2 regions of the Clostridium sp. CM042 genome follow, and region 2 is predicted to be linked to the other one. Evidence: riboswitches for the same ligand, from Rfam matches in the RefSeq annotation. Region 2 holds a riboswitch; the other holds the start of a gene.

Region 1 (7,858 bases), 1.4 Mb from region 2:
CACATACTCCCGCCAATTAAATTTAAAGCCCTGAGGGGCTTTTTTTTTATTATATAGGAAACAGCTTGCGGAAAACAATGTGGATAACTTTTTTATAGTTGAGAGTTGACAGTTAAACTTGATTTTTCTGTTGCCACAGAAAAATCTTTAACTTGCTCAGTCATGTGCCCTCGCAAAGACACCCGAGGGGCGTGAACAAATTGCGAATAATTTGTTTTGATAAAAGTAGAATTATAGTATTGATAATGCTAACTAAAAAAGGTTACGTGGCAACAAATTCGAAATAACCAGCCTAATTTAATCCCCATATTGTTAATACCAACATATTTTTTGCTGGAAAAGTTCTTTTTTAAAAAAATAGAGTATGAAAATAAAAAAGTGGATACTATTTTTGAAACAATACGTATAATTTTGTGTATTCCAATTTTAATTTTGGTTATATATATGATGATTTATAGATAACACTTAAATATTAACGATATATTTCACAAAGTATACCCAAATGACACTATTAGAATATATTTTACTAGGTTTAAAAAAAAGATATTTCAAATACAAATAGGCTTGATGCAATACTTATAAAACTATATATAGTCGCATGATGGATATTAATTCCATTATGCGGCCTATTTTTAGGTAAGTAGGGTACACGTATCACGGTGTCCGCCCATGTATCAAACCTACTTGTCACCTTGACAGCTATTAGCCGCTATTTTTAATCTTTTTTCTTTAAATAACATTCTTGGGGGAGATTTTCCCATGAAAATAGGGATTGAAATAAATCCAGGTTCTTCTAGTAAATAGTTAGAGTCCATAATAGTGAAAAGGTTAAAATTAAAAATTCGGAAATATACAATTTGATTATAAAACTTGCAAATACTAGTAAAAACAAAAAATATGATGTACAATTAATTAGCGAGAAAAATATAAGTAAGATTAAGTAGTAAGTATATAAATTTTGGAATTTGATAATAGGACATAATACAAATATTTAAATATCATAATCAAAAGCTAGCAACTATTGACTGCTTTATATTATTATCCCCTTTCAGAAACTTGCAGTATTTCCATTATGTACAATAAGAAAGTGAAGGTGAAGGATATGCTATACATAGGAATTGACATTGGATCAACTGCTTCTAAGGTGTGTATTCTTGAACATGATAAAATTAAAAATACTTTTATTTACCCAACAGGTTGGAGTAGTGTCAAAACATCTGAGGAAATAAGACAAGCAATAGAAAAACTAGGAATGACCTCTAGTAATAGTAAAATAGTTGCAACCGGTTACGGAAGGGTTTCTGTACCCTATGCAGATAAAACAATAACTGAAATAACCTGCCATGCAGTTGGGGCGTATTATTTATTACAAGAGGATTGTACAGTGATTGATATAGGTGGACAAGATACAAAAGTTATAACTGTTGAAAGTGGTAAGGTTACAAATTTTTCTATGAATGATAAGTGTGCAGCTGGTACTGGTAAATTTTTAGAATTAATGGCTGGAACACTAGGCTTTGATATTGATGAACTTTGCACTGAGGCCACAAAGGGAAGTGGAACAACTATAAGTTCAATGTGTACTGTTTTTGCAGAATCTGAAGTCATTAGTCTCATCGGTAGTGGAAAAAAACGTAAAGACATTGCATTTGGTGTAATAGAATCTATTACAGGTAAAGTAAAATCTCTGTGTCAAAAACATTCCGATTCTCATAACTATTTCTTAACAGGAGGACTTTGCGATAGTCCATTTATTGTGGACCGACTTTCAGAAAAATTGAGTTCACCTGTAGCTACTCAAAAAATGGCAAGGTATGCAGGTGCAATTGGAGCGGCTATAATGGCAAGCAGAATTGAAGGAAATTCTAATGAAGCATTATAACGGAGGGGGATATATTAATGAATAACCTACCAGAAAAATTTGAAGATTTTAGTGAAGCAAGAAGAAATGCTTTTTTAAGCATCAAGAACTTAAAAGATGAAGGCAAGAAGGTTGTGGGGGTGTTTTGTACTTTCACACCAACAGAAATAATAATGGCTGCGGATGCTATTGCAGTTTCATTATGCAGTATGACAGAGGAACCTATAGCTGATGCCGAAAGGGATTTACCAAGAAATCTATGCCCATTAATTAAAGCATCTTATGGCTTTGCAATTACAGATAAATGTCCTTTTTTTTATTTTTCCGATATGATTGTTGGAGAGACTACCTGTGATGGGAAAAAGAAGATGTATGAATATTTAGCAGATATTAAGAAGACTCATATTATGCAGCTTCCTCAAAACTGTAATGATGAGGATTCTTATAAACTATGGAGCAATGAATTAGTAAAGCTTAAGAAGTGTCTAGAAAATTTTTATGGTGTTGAAATTACAGATGAAAAGCTTAAAATAGCTATTAAGCTTAAAAATAGGGAAAGAGTAGCTCTAAGAAAGTTTTATGAGCTAGGACAGCTAGAGCCACCAGCAATTACAGGCTATGAAATGCATAAGGTTCTATCTGGGGCAGGATTTAAATTGGATAAAGAAGTATTGATAAAAGATCTTGAAAGCGTAACAAGTGAGGCGCTAGATAGGTATAATAGTGGGGAAAGAGAAGTTTCGAGTGATGCAAAGAGAATACTTATTACAGGATGTCCTCTAGGACAAGGAACTGAAAAAATAATTAAGGCCATAGAAGAGAATGGTGGAGTAGTGGTATGTTATGAAAACTGTGGTGGAGCTAAAACAACAGAGACTTTGGTTGATGAAAACAAGGAGCCTCTTTATGCTTTAACAGAAAAATATTTAAATATTGGATGCTCTTGTATGACACCAAATGATAACAGAATAGATTTATTAGAAAAGTTATGTAAAGAATATAAAGCTGATGGAGTAGTCGATGTAATACTTCAAGCTTGTCATACCTATAATGTAGAAACTCTTAGATTAAAGAGAATTTTCAATAAGAAAAATATCCCATATATGAGTATCGAAACGGATTATTCTCAAACAGATATAGGTCAAATTAATACAAGAATGGCAGCATTTATAGAGATGTTATAAGTTTTTCAATAAATTTTCTTTTAAAAGTGTATATTATTTCAATTTATAGATAGTATTTCAATTTTAACCCTTTACATTGTTAAAAAGTAGATTATAATAGAGTTGTAGTACTTTTGAATATTGATAGATGATGTTTTCGGGAGATTAAGCTTAAGCTTAGTTATTTAATATAACATCCTTAAATGGATAGCCGAAGGGGCAAGTATTACATGCGCTGTAATATGAATATCTCAGGCAAAAGGACCGAAGATTGATATAACTCTGGAAAGCAATTGCACCGAAGGAGTAAATCTCTCAGGTAAAAAGGACAGAGATAAAGCTTAAATGAGCTTTATCTCTGTCCTTTTTTATTTAAAAGTGGAAAAAACTTGAATTAATGTATTTGGAAGGAGGGACTAATTGATAGAAGAAATATTGATTGTAACTAATAACCCAAGATGCCTTGATGAATTTGGCGAAAAATATGAAGTCGAATTTTTTACTGGAATAATGAATGTACTAAAAACTGTAAGAAACCATGTTCATAAGGGACACATTTTGCTCACGCATCCGCTTTCAAGCAGCATAAAGCCAAATGAAACGCCCTACAAAACTGTAATAATAACAAAATCAAAAAAAGAAGTAATAGATTTACAGTCAGTTAATTTTATTGAAGAATCGATACACACAACTGAAAAATTCATTAAAGATAGGGGAACACCAGCATGGTCAGATGCGGTGCGAAATGATTTCATGTTAATAGATTACGATATTATAAGTCATGGTCTAAATTGAAAACAAATGTAATATACTAGGGGGTTTAAAAATGGAACATATTTATGACACTATAATTATAGGGGGTGGCCCAGCGGGGTTATCGGCAGGACTTTATGCGTCAAGGTCAAGACTTGATTCTCTAATAATTGAACGAGGAAAATTTGGAGGACAGGCCGCAATAACAGATGAACTTGCAAATTATCCTGGCTCAATTGAAGAGTGCACTGGTCCAAAATTGATTAAAAGAATGAGAACTCAAGCTGAGGAATTTGGTACAAAGTTTGCAAAAGATACTGTAGAAAATGTTTTACTTGAAGGTGAAATAAAAACTGTTAAATGCAAAAAAGAAACATATAAGGCTAAAACTATTATAATTGCAACAGGTGCTTATCCCAGATTAGCAGGTTTTAAAAATGAAAATGAGCTACGCGGCAAGGGAATTTCATATTGTGCTACCTGTGATGCTGATTTCTTCACGGAGCTCGATGTAGCCGTAAATGGCGGTGGAGATTCCGCTATAACTGAAGCAATTTATCTCACAAAGTTTGCAGATAGTGTAACAGTAATTCATAGAAGAGATGAATTAAGAGCTTGTAAATCAATTCAAGAAAAAGCTTTTGCTAATCCAAAAATCAAATTTATATACGATTCAGTTATAGATGAGGCGGAAGGCGATGAAATACTTGAAGGCCTTAAGGTTAGAAATGTTAAAACTAATGAAGTTCAAACAGTGAAGGTTGATGGGTGTTTTGTATTTGTCGGGTACAGTCCTATTTCAGAAATTTTTAAAGGTAGAGTCAATATGGATGATAATGATTATGTAATGACGAATGATGACATGGCAACCAACATTCCAGGCGTTTTCGCAGCTGGAGATATTAGGGTCAAGAATTTGAGACAGGTTATAACTGCAGCTGCTGATGGCGCAATAGCGGCAACTTCTGCAGAAGTATATATAGCAAATAAATAAAATTAGGGGGAATTTAAAATGATTAGTTTGACAAAGGAAAATTTTGATGATGAAGTAGTAACTTATTCTGAAAAAGCAGTATTTGTTGATTTCTGGGGTGACAAATGTGAAGTATGTAAGGAACTTATGCCTGGAGTACACGAACTAGAAAGCAAATATAGCGATAAAATCAAATTTGCAAGCCTTAATATCGGTGGTTCTAGAAGACTCGCTATATCTCAAAGAGTACTTGGACTCCCAACGATGATAATTTATAAAAATAACGAGAAAATAAGCACTATTACCCCTGAAAATATCGAAACAATTGATGATGTAGAGGATTTTATTAAAAGCGTTTATGAAACATTGTAATAAATGACTAAACTATTTTGGAGGTGGAAACTTTGCGTTTAGAACTTGGTGAAATTAAAATTAATGATGTTCAATTTGGCACTAGCACAAAGGTTGAAAAGGGAGTTCTTTTTGTAAATAAAGAAGAACTGCTTGCACATATAGGCGGAGATGAAAGAATTGAAAGTATTAGCATTGAAATTGCAAGACCAGGAGATGAGACAAGGATAATTCCAGTTAAAGACGTTATTGAGCCAAGAGTAAAGGTATCAGGTAGCGGTGGAATATTTCCAGGATTTATAAGCAAGGTTGATACAGTTGGAAATGGAAGAACAAATGTTTTGAAAGGTGCAGCTGTTGTAACTACCGGAAATATTGTTGGGTTCCAGGAGGGAATCATTGACATGAGTGGAATTGGTGCTAAGTATACACCATTTTCAAAATTAAACAATGTTGTAATAACATGTGAAACAAAGAAAAGCGTACTTCCACATGATCACGAAGAAGCTGTTAGAATGGTTGGATTTAAGGCTGCAACATATCTTGGTGAATGTGCAAGAGAACTTGAGGCTGATGAAATTAAGACTTTCGAAACACTTCCTCTTTTAGAACAGGTAAAACAGTATCCTGATCTTCCTAAAGTAATATATGTGTATATGCTTCAAAGTCAGGGACTTCTTCATGACACCTATGTATATGGAGTTGATGCAAAGAAAATAATACCTACATTCATATACCCAACGGAAATATTTGATGGTGCTATTGTTTCAGGAAACTGTGTTTCAGCTTGTGATAAGAACCCATCATATGTTCATATGAATCATCCTGTAATTGAGGATTTGTATGAGAGACATGGTATTGACTACAATTTCCTTGGATGTGTATTGACTAACGAAACTGTATACCTTGCAGATAAAGAAAGATCTTCAAGCTATACTGCAAAATTAGTTGAGTATTTAGGTGCAGATGCAGTAATAATTTCTGAAGAGGGGTTTGGTAATCCAGATGCAGATTTAGTTATGAATTGTAACAAGATTTCAGCACTAGGAATTAAAACAGTACTAATAACCGATGAATATGCTGGTCAAGATGGAGCTTCACAATCACTTGCAGATTCAACTCCTAAGGGCGATGCAGTAGTAACTGCTGGAAATGCAAATGAAGTTATTGTACTTCCCACAATGAAGAAAATTATCGGTCATCCAGAAAATGCAAATGTTATTGCTGGAGGACATTTTGGAAGTTTGAGAGAAGACGGCTCAATTGAAGCTGAAATCCAGGTAATTACTGGAGCAACAAGCGAAGTTGGATATAATACTTTAAGTACAAGAGGATACTAATTTTTTTATAGAAAGGATGATATAAATGTTAAAAGATAAAAAAGTAATTGCTATAGGTGATAGAGATGGAATACCAGGCCAAGCAATCGAAGAATGCGTAAAAACTGCAGGAGCAGAAGTAATATTTGCTTCCACAGAATGCTTTGTCTGAACTGCCGCTGGTGCTATGGATCTGGAGATCCAAAAAAGAGTTAAAGAATTAGCAGACAAGAATGGTGCAGAAAACATTGTAGTTATACTTGGTGGAGCAGAAGCAGAAGCTTCAGGACTTTCAGCTGAAACAGTAGCTGCGGGAGACCCTACATTTGCAGGCCCACTTGCAGGAATTGAACTTGGCCTTGCGGTTTATCACATGATTGAGCCAGAAATAAAAGATGAATGTGATGCAACGGTTTATGATGAGCAGTGTGGAATGATGGAAATGGTTCTAGACGTTGACGATATAATTAAGGAAGTAAAGACAATAAGAGATGAGTTTTCAAAATATTAATTTTCAGTTTAAAAGGTAAAGTAAAAATATGAGAAAAGGGGGAAACTCAATTGATTAAGGTAGTTCATTATATAAATCAATTTTATGCTGGTATAGGCGGAGAAGAAGAGGCAAATTATAAACCAGAAGTAAGAGAAGGTTTCGTTGGACCTGGAATGGGGCTAAACAAAATTTTCAAAGGTGAAGCTGAAATAGTTGCTACTGTTATTTGTGGAGATTCATATTTCAATGAAAATCTAGAAAAAGCAAAAGCTGAAGTAATTGAAATGATAAAAAGTTACAACCCTGATTTAGTAATTGCAGGCCCAGCTTTTAATGCAGGAAGATATGGAATGGCATGTGGTGCTGTTGCAAAAGAAGTTAAAGAAAAATTAAATGTTCCTGTGCTTACAGCAATGTATATTGAAAATCCTGGTGCTGACATATATAAAAAGGACGCATATATAATTGAGACTAGAAATAGTGCGGTTGGTATGAGGCAAGCTCTTCCCGCTATGGTAAAGCTTGGTTTAAAACTTGTTCACGGTGAAGAAATAGGATCACCTGCAGAGGAAGGTTATATTGAAAGAGGAATAAGAAAGAATTATTTTGATACAGTTAGAGGTTCAAAAAGAGCAGTTAATATGCTCGTTAAGAAGCTTAAAGGAGAGGGATTTGCAACTGAGTTTGTAATGCCTGTATTTGATAGGGTAGAGCCAAATGCAGCTATAAAAGACATAACCAAAGCTAAAATTGCATTAGTTACATCGGGTGGAATAGTTCCAAAAGATAACCCTGACCATATTGAATCCTCAAGCGCTTCAAAGTTTGGCAAATATGACATTTTAGGTGTTGACGATTTAACAGAGGCGACATATGAAACCGCACATGGTGGATTTGATCCAACTTATGCAAATGCTGATTGTGACAGAGTTCTTCCAGTAGATG
Region 2 (7,858 bases):
TGTCATTCATATTAATAAAAGTTTCTACTATTTTTACCTGCTCTGGCTCATTAAATCTTTGCTGTAAATCCTTTTGTTTATCAAACTCTGTTTCTCTAGAGTCTACAGTATTTATGCAATATCTCTTAATCTTATCTAATTCTATTTTAGTAATATTTCCCTTTAATACAATAATTCTTGCAGTTTTAACTATATGTTTATCCTCTTGTGTTAAAATTTGTATACATTGAGCAGCTGAATCTGCCCTCTGATCATATTGCCCTGGTAAAAATTCAATAGCAAATACAGTATCGTACTTTTGAATCTCTAACTCTTCATCATAAACCTGATCTACTGTAGGTTCAGAAAATATTGTATTCCTTGACATGAGGTACTGCTCCTTGGTTATTCCCATAACATCATATCTATTAACTAATCTAATCCCATCCAAGTTCGATATACCTAAATTTATTTTTATATCTCTTAATATTTTTTCACCTTCAACATTATAGTTCGCTTTTTTCTCTACATATAACCTATATATCTTATTTTTCATGATTAATACCTCCAAAATTTAGATTTATACGAATATTAAGCAATCATTTTATATTATAATTCGTTATAATCATATTATAATATACTTCATCCAATTATAAAAGCATATTTTAGAATAAAGCGGTTTTTAATTTTTCTATAATATTATTGAAGCACCGCAGGTGATGATTTAATACTAATACAAAAACAGGATGGCATAACTATGCCATCCTGTTTTATTCTAAAAAGTAAATTATAAAATTTAGTTTTTATTTTCAAAATCATCTTCGTAATTTTTCAAAGTCTTTTTAACTAACGCTCCTAGTCCTAATAATGCAATTAAATTTGGGATAACCATTAATCCATTAAAAGTATCTGCAAGTTCCCAAACTAGGTCAACCTTTAGAGCGGCACCCAATACTATAAATACAAGAACTAAGCATCTATATAGGGTTAATGCTTTTTTGCCAAATAAGTATTTAACATTGGCCTCTCCAAAAAAATACCACGCTACTATGGTAGAAAAAGCAAAGAAGAATAGTGCTATAGCTATAAATGGACCTCCAAGACTTCCCATACCATTTGAAAAAGCTTTTTGAGTTAAAGCTATACCAGTAGTTTTTCCATCTAATGCTCCTGTAGTTAATATAACAAGTGCAGTTAATGTTAAAATTATAAAGGTATCAATAAATACACATACTATTGCAACTAATCCTTGCTCAGCTGGATGATTAACTTTTGCAACTGCGTGTGCATGTGGTGTCGAACCCATTCCAGCTTCATTAGAGAATAACCCTCTTGCAATGCCGTATCTCATCGCTTCTTTTACCCCAACACCTATTAAACCACCAGTAGCAGCTTTAGGGTTAAATGCTCCTAAAAATATCATTTTTAATGCTTCTCCTATATTAGCAAAATTTATTAGAATGATTATTACACTACCTAATATATAAAATACAGCCATAACTGGAACTACTTTTTCAGTAAATGCTGCAATTCTACCTACTCCTCCAATAAAAATCATACCAGCTAATGCTGCAACTATAACGCCAATGATTATACGAATATTGGTGTTTGAACTTATTGCTGCACTTATTGAGTTAGATTGTACCATATTTCCTATAAATCCTAAGGCAATTATTATAGTTACTGAAAAAAATGCTGCCAACTTTTTGCTCCCAAGGCCTTTACTAATATAATAAGCAGGTCCTCCTGTCACCTCACCATCAACTGTCTGTTTATACTTTTGGCCAAGCACTGCTTCTGCAAAAATAGTTGCCATGCCAAAGAAAGCACTTAGCCACATCCAGAATATGGCACCCGGTCCTCCTGATGCTATAGCAGTTGCGGCTCCTGCTAAATTTCCCGTTCCTACTTGAGCAGCTATTGAAGTTGTCATGGCTTGAAAAGATGACATCCCATCTTTTCCTGCTTTATTTCCGAATTTAACTCCTCCAAAAGTTTTTTTAAATGCATCTTTAAATCTTCTAACTTGAACAAATTTTAAAGTTATTGTAAAATAAATTCCAGTACCACATAACAAAAATATTAATACATACCCCCACAAAACGCCGTTAATACCTTTAATAATTGATAAAAAATTCATAAATACACACTCCTTCTAGTTATTAAAATTTTTTTAGATAAAAAATTTCTTGTGTAAAGAATATATTTATACCAATTAATACTCTGTAAGACGATTATTTTTTAAAGCACGCAAAAAATAGAGATCAAAATGAAATGACCTCTTGAAAATAACCCTGTCCTTTTACCTGAGAGTTTCACTAATGCACTATTTAATTGCATACAAATAATATGTAATTAAATAATGTTTAGCTTTCTCCTTCGGTGCTTGTATAAGTCTCTCCAGAGGTTCGTCCAATATCAGTACTTCTCCAAAAATGGATACCTGAAAGTTTAACTTCTTCGGTGGATGTTATACATCTCTCTCCAAATATCTTCATCCGAAATTATTAATTTGTAATACTTCGCATGACTATACCATATTTTTCATTTTTAATCAATTATTTTTTTAATTACTATCATATTTATACTTTTCTACACAAAAAAAACACTCACTATAAAGTGAGTGTTTTTTGGTACGACTAAGCCTATAAGCCGAGTCCTGTATTAGACAATCATCTATCTAGGCCTATTGTTACCAATAGGCTCAAGCGATACACCCGAGAACGAGACGGGCAGCCTCATAATGTTCTCCTATTCGATCTTGCTCCAGGTGGGGTTTACATAGCCGCAAAGTCGCCATTGCGCTGGTGAGCTCTTACCTCGCCTTTCCATCCTTGCTAGTACATTCTAAAAGTTTAGAATGCCTTTAGCGGTATATCTCTGTTGCACTTTCCTTAAAGTCACCTTCACTGGGTGTTATCCAGCACCCTGCCCTATGGAGCTCGGACTTTCCTCTCCTAATTATCGCACGCGATACTTAGCAGCGATTGTCTGGCTTACTCGCAAAATCAATGATATCATACTATTAAAATAAAAGCAAATAGTATTTTATTATTACTTAATTTTATATGGATCATGTGTATTTTTAGAAATTATAACCTCATTGTCATATCCATTTTCTATCAATTGTTTTTTGAATTTTTCTGCAAACATTATGAGCGGTGTCCATTCAGTTGCAAAATGCCCAGCATCAATTAGCGCTATGTTTTCTTCTAATAAATCACTAACATGATGGTATTTAGTATCTCCTGTGATAATGCAATCTGCACCCAATTTTATGCTCTCATCAAAAAAGTCTTCTCCACTTCCATTTATAATTGCAATAGTTTTTACTAATTTATTATTGTCGCCCACATACCTAATATACTCAGCATTTAAAAGTTTTTTAACCTTTTCACATAAGGACATTAATAAAATTGGGGTATCCAGAATCACTAGCCTTCCAATACCATTATCACCATTATTATACCCTGGAATAGTTGAATTCTCTATTACCTTATAATTAGTAAACCCTAAAATTTCTGTGACAATATCATTAAGGCCACCTTTAACTGAATCTAAATTTGTATGACTAGCGTATACACTTATACTATTCACAATTAGCTCAATAATTTTTTTCCCTACTAAAGTGTCTGTGGTAATAGTTTTGGGTTTAACAAAAAGAAGGGGATGATGAGTCAATATAAAATTACACCCCTTATTCTTTGCCTCGCGAATTACGTCCATTGTGCAATCTAATGCAATTAAAATTTTTGTGACCTGCGCATCTTTGTCCCCAACCATTAATCCTACATTATCATAGTCCTCTTTTAGTATATGTGGGGCAACCTGCTGCATAATCTGCTCAATAGTACTTACTTTTAAAAGCATTTTAAAAACTCCTTAAGCCGTATTATAACAAGATAAAGTTGCTCTTTCCTATTTTTCGATAAAATCGTCTCTTCATTTAAAGTATCATATATTTTCGAGTATTTTTGCAACTTATATTCTATAAATTTTTGCATTACTAATTGTTTTTTTTCTAATAATATTTTACTTATCTCGTAATATATTCTGTCTAATTCTACTGGTTTAGTATTATATCTTGCCTTGATAATTTCATAAAATCTACCATCATCATTGCAAATTTCTTCATCAAGGATATCATATCCAGTGATATATAAATATTCCCTCAAAACCTCAGCATTTTGAACTGGTTGAAGTATCATATATTTAAATTGTTTAACAACATCTAATTGGGCTTCTAAGATATCTCTTATTAAATTACCGCCCATTCCTGCAATAATAGCTACCTGAACTTCTCCCTTTTCAACTGTAGATAACCCACTTCCGAGCCTACAACTAATTTGCCCAACCATATTATTATGAATAATATTATTTTTGGCCTTCTCAACAGGTCCCTTATTTATATCAGAGGCAATAGCTTTTTTTATTACACCATTTTTCACTAAATTAATAGGAACATACCCATGATCCGTGCCTACGTCGATAATACTATCACATTCTTCTATCATACTTGCAATCCATTTTAATCTTATACTAAGCTCCATATCTTTCATCCTTATCTAAAATTTATTAGTATTTTAAACTGCATAATTAAAAATATCATTGCCACAATTAATGCCATATAAATATATTTATATGCTGATTTTCTATCATGTTTTGCGCAAAAATAACTTGCATAATACATGCAAAAAAGCAACGCCATATTTAATACCCCGTAAATCATCTGAGTAAATGCAAATTGTTTGCCTGTTCCCATTTCTATTGGGTTAAAATTCGCATCAAAGTTTAAGGGCATAATATTAGGTATCTTATGTTTTAAATATAATATAAATGGATTTAAGGTTAATATTATTATTATTATACTTACACCCATTAAAGGTAAAATGAAGTGCTTGTCTTTATGAAGATTATAGCTATTATTCACTTTATATTTCCACTCTACTACATGTATATCATGATGAATTAAAGTTTCTTCAAATTTTTTATAACCTATAGGCGAAACTGCATAATTCATGTTTTTAGTTTTTATGTAAAAAATATTTTTATTATTTGTAACAAACATTCTACACATTCCTATTTTATCAATTACAAATCTACCCATTGCAAAATTACTCGTAGCTATGCCATTAATCTTAACACCTTCAATTGCACCAGTTGAGATAGCGTATCCTTCAATTTCATTTAATGGTATAATTATTTTTTTTAATAACCCAATAGCATAAATTTTAAGATTTTCGTCATCAATAGTGCATTTAAGTGATGCATATAGCAAGATATAATATACTTGATATATATTACAAGACACTAATAAGACCTTTAATAAACTAACTACAATGTATGAATTAGTAAACCTGAGCACTATTAAGATTAATATATTATATAATGCAGTCATGAGCAAAATAAACCCTAAACCGCGTCCTCGCTTTGATATATAATTCTTCATTTAATCACCTTCTAAAGCATATTATAACATATTTAAACCGACCTTGTAAATATTCATACATGATTCTACACTGAGTAGAAAAAACACCTTAAATAAGGTGTTTTTTTAAGTATACTGTTCTAATCTAAATAATCTTTTAGTTTTTTACTTCTACTTGGGTGCCTTAATTTACGTAAAGCTTTTGCTTCGATTTGTCTAATTCTTTCGCGAGTTACATTAAACTCTTTTCCAACTTCCTCGAGGGTCCTTGCTCTTCCATCATCTAGTCCAAATCTTAATCTTAAAACCTTTTCTTCTCTAGGAGTCAAAGTATCTAAAACGTTGATTAATTGCTCTTTTAACATTGTAAATGCAGCAGCTTCTGCTGGTGCAAGAGCATCATCATCAGGAATAAAATCGCCTAAATGACTATCTTCTTCTTCACCTATAGGTGTCTCTAGAGATACTGGTTCTTGTGCAATTTTCATAATTTCTCTAACTTTTGCTACAGGCATTTCCATTTTTTCAGCAACTTCATCTGGTTGAGGTTCACGTCCAAGTTCTTGTAGCAATTGCCTTGAAACTCTAATAAGCTTATTTATAGTTTCAACCATATGTACAGGTATCCTTATGGTTCTTGCTTGGTCGGCTATTGCCCTAGTTATTGCCTGTCTAATCCACCAGGTAGCATAAGTACTAAATTTAAAGCCTTTTCTATAATCATATTTTTCTACGGCTTTTATTAGTCCTAAATTACCTTCTTGAATAAGATCTAAAAATAGCATTCCGCGACCAACATATCTTTTAGCAATACTTACCACGAGTCTTAAATTAGCCTCTGCTAGTTTTTTCTTAGCAGCGAGATCTCCTTCTTCATTTCTTTTAGCAAGATCAATTTCCTCACTTGATGATAATAAAGCAACTTTTCCAATTTCTTTTAAATACATCCTAACAGGGTCGTCTATAGATACGCCTTCTGGTATACTAACATCAAGTTCTTCAGTTTCTGGTTCAGTTTCAGCTTGAGCTCCAGTCTCAGGTGCAGCAGCTTGCTGCATATCCCCAATAACCTCTATCTCCATTGATTCTAAAACTTCATAAACCTTCTCTATTTGTTCTGGACTTAAATCTATCTCATAAAGTTCTTCCATTATTTCTTTATAGGTTAAGGATCCTTTTTTCTTTCCTTTTTCAATAAGTTTTTTGACTATAGTCATTTTCGAACTTTTATCCTTCATCATATTACCTCCTTTCTAAATACTATAATTGTTTTAGATCTTTTTGTAGTTCTATAAGTTTTTGAGCTAATTGTATAGACTCTTCTAGCAAACCTTTTGATTCATATTGTTTGATTTTATTCATAATTTCTTTTTTCGACTCCTCTAACTTGAATTTTTTAAGTTCCTTTATGCAGTCATTTATAAGTTTTTTATGTTCCTCTTCATCTCCAGAAAATTCAATTTCCATAGTATTTATCCATTCTTTTGTACATTCTATATCATTACATATAAATTCAATTTTTTTAACTTTATCATCTTTTGTTAAGTTTTTATGTTTAACAATTAATGTATATATACTTTTATGACTTTGAAGTACCAACTGTTCTAGGTCCATGTTTTCTGTAACATAATTACAATTTTCTTCATTTATAAACATAAATTTCAACAAATTTCTTTCAGCCTTAATATAAGCTGGCTCTAAGTATAATTTTTGTCCAAAATCTTGTTGCATATTCAATTTTTTGGTTTTTTTTACATTTTTGTTGATTTCGTCACTTAATAGGTCATATATTGCTTGTTCTTTGATACCTGTTTCCTCAGAAACCTTTTTTATATAGACATCTTTTTCAACAGGATCTAAATCTGCAATAATTTCAGTAACCTTTTTCACATACCGTATTATCATTTCACTATTCGAAAAATCTATTCCGTCACCTGCTCTTTTAATCCTATAATATATTAAAGGAAGAGCATCATCCACTAATTTCTGAAAAGCCTGCTTTCCATTGTTTTTTATATATTCGTCTGGATCCTTATCCTTTGGAACTATCAGCACTCTTAAATCAAAACCTTCAGTCCTTAATATCTCAAGGCCTCTTAAAGTTGCTGCTTGGCCTGCGATATCAGCATCATATGAAATAATAACTTTGTCTACATATTTTTTCAATAATTTTGCTTGATTAATAGTAAGTGCAGTACCCAGCGACGCAACAGTATTTGAAAACCCATATTGATGAAGTGAAATACAATCCATATATCCCTCTACAATTATTATTGTTCGAGATCTATTATTTTTTATCACAAAATTCAATCCATAAAGGTGTAGACCCTTATGAAATAATGGTGTCTCAGGTGAATTTAAATATTTAGGTTTCGAATCATCTAAAACCCTTCCTCCAAATCCGATGACGCTGCCTTTATAATCAAACACAGGAAATATTATTCTATTTCT

The links. Region 2 has a riboswitch for glycine ahead of ACWJJ7_RS18115 (alanine/glycine:cation symporter family protein). Riboswitches for the same ligand answer to the same signal wherever they lie in the genome.
Region 1: linked by a shared signal. The riboswitch ahead of ACWJJ7_RS06660 (GrdX family protein) and the one ahead of ACWJJ7_RS18115 (alanine/glycine:cation symporter family protein) in region 2 are both predicted to bind glycine.

Annotation. Positions count from the first base shown of each region.
Region 1 covers NZ_CM143646.1:1,395,986-1,403,843, reverse strand. The annotation lists tRNA gene ACWJJ7_RS06675 (tRNA-Sec) at 1-15, shown strand, start outside; gene ACWJJ7_RS06670 (acyl-CoA dehydratase activase) at 1,103-1,882, shown strand; gene ACWJJ7_RS06665 (double-cubane-cluster-containing anaerobic reductase) at 1,900-3,045, shown strand; glycine riboswitch at 3,297-3,366, shown strand; gene ACWJJ7_RS06660 (GrdX family protein) at 3,445-3,819, shown strand; gene trxB (thioredoxin-disulfide reductase) at 3,851-4,771, shown strand; gene ACWJJ7_RS06650 (thioredoxin family protein) at 4,790-5,122, shown strand; gene ACWJJ7_RS06645 (glycine/sarcosine/betaine reductase component B subunit) at 5,155-6,441, shown strand; gene grdA (glycine/sarcosine/betaine reductase complex selenoprotein A) at 6,467-6,931, shown strand; gene grdB (glycine reductase complex selenoprotein B) at 6,982-7,858, shown strand, end outside.
Region 2 covers NZ_CM143646.1:3,799,590-3,807,447, reverse strand. The annotation lists gene ACWJJ7_RS18120 (phosphoribosylformylglycinamidine synthase) at 1-535, opposite strand, end outside; gene ACWJJ7_RS18115 (alanine/glycine:cation symporter family protein) at 776-2,119, opposite strand; glycine riboswitch at 2,272-2,385, opposite strand; glycine riboswitch at 2,389-2,477, opposite strand; RNA gene rnpB (RNase P RNA component class A) at 2,612-2,982, opposite strand; gene ACWJJ7_RS18105 (Nif3-like dinuclear metal center hexameric protein) at 3,034-3,849, opposite strand; gene ACWJJ7_RS18100 (tRNA (adenine(22)-N(1))-methyltransferase) at 3,840-4,529, opposite strand; gene ACWJJ7_RS18095 (PH domain-containing protein) at 4,541-5,428, opposite strand; gene rpoD (RNA polymerase sigma factor RpoD) at 5,548-6,645, opposite strand; gene dnaG (DNA primase) at 6,668-7,858, opposite strand, start outside.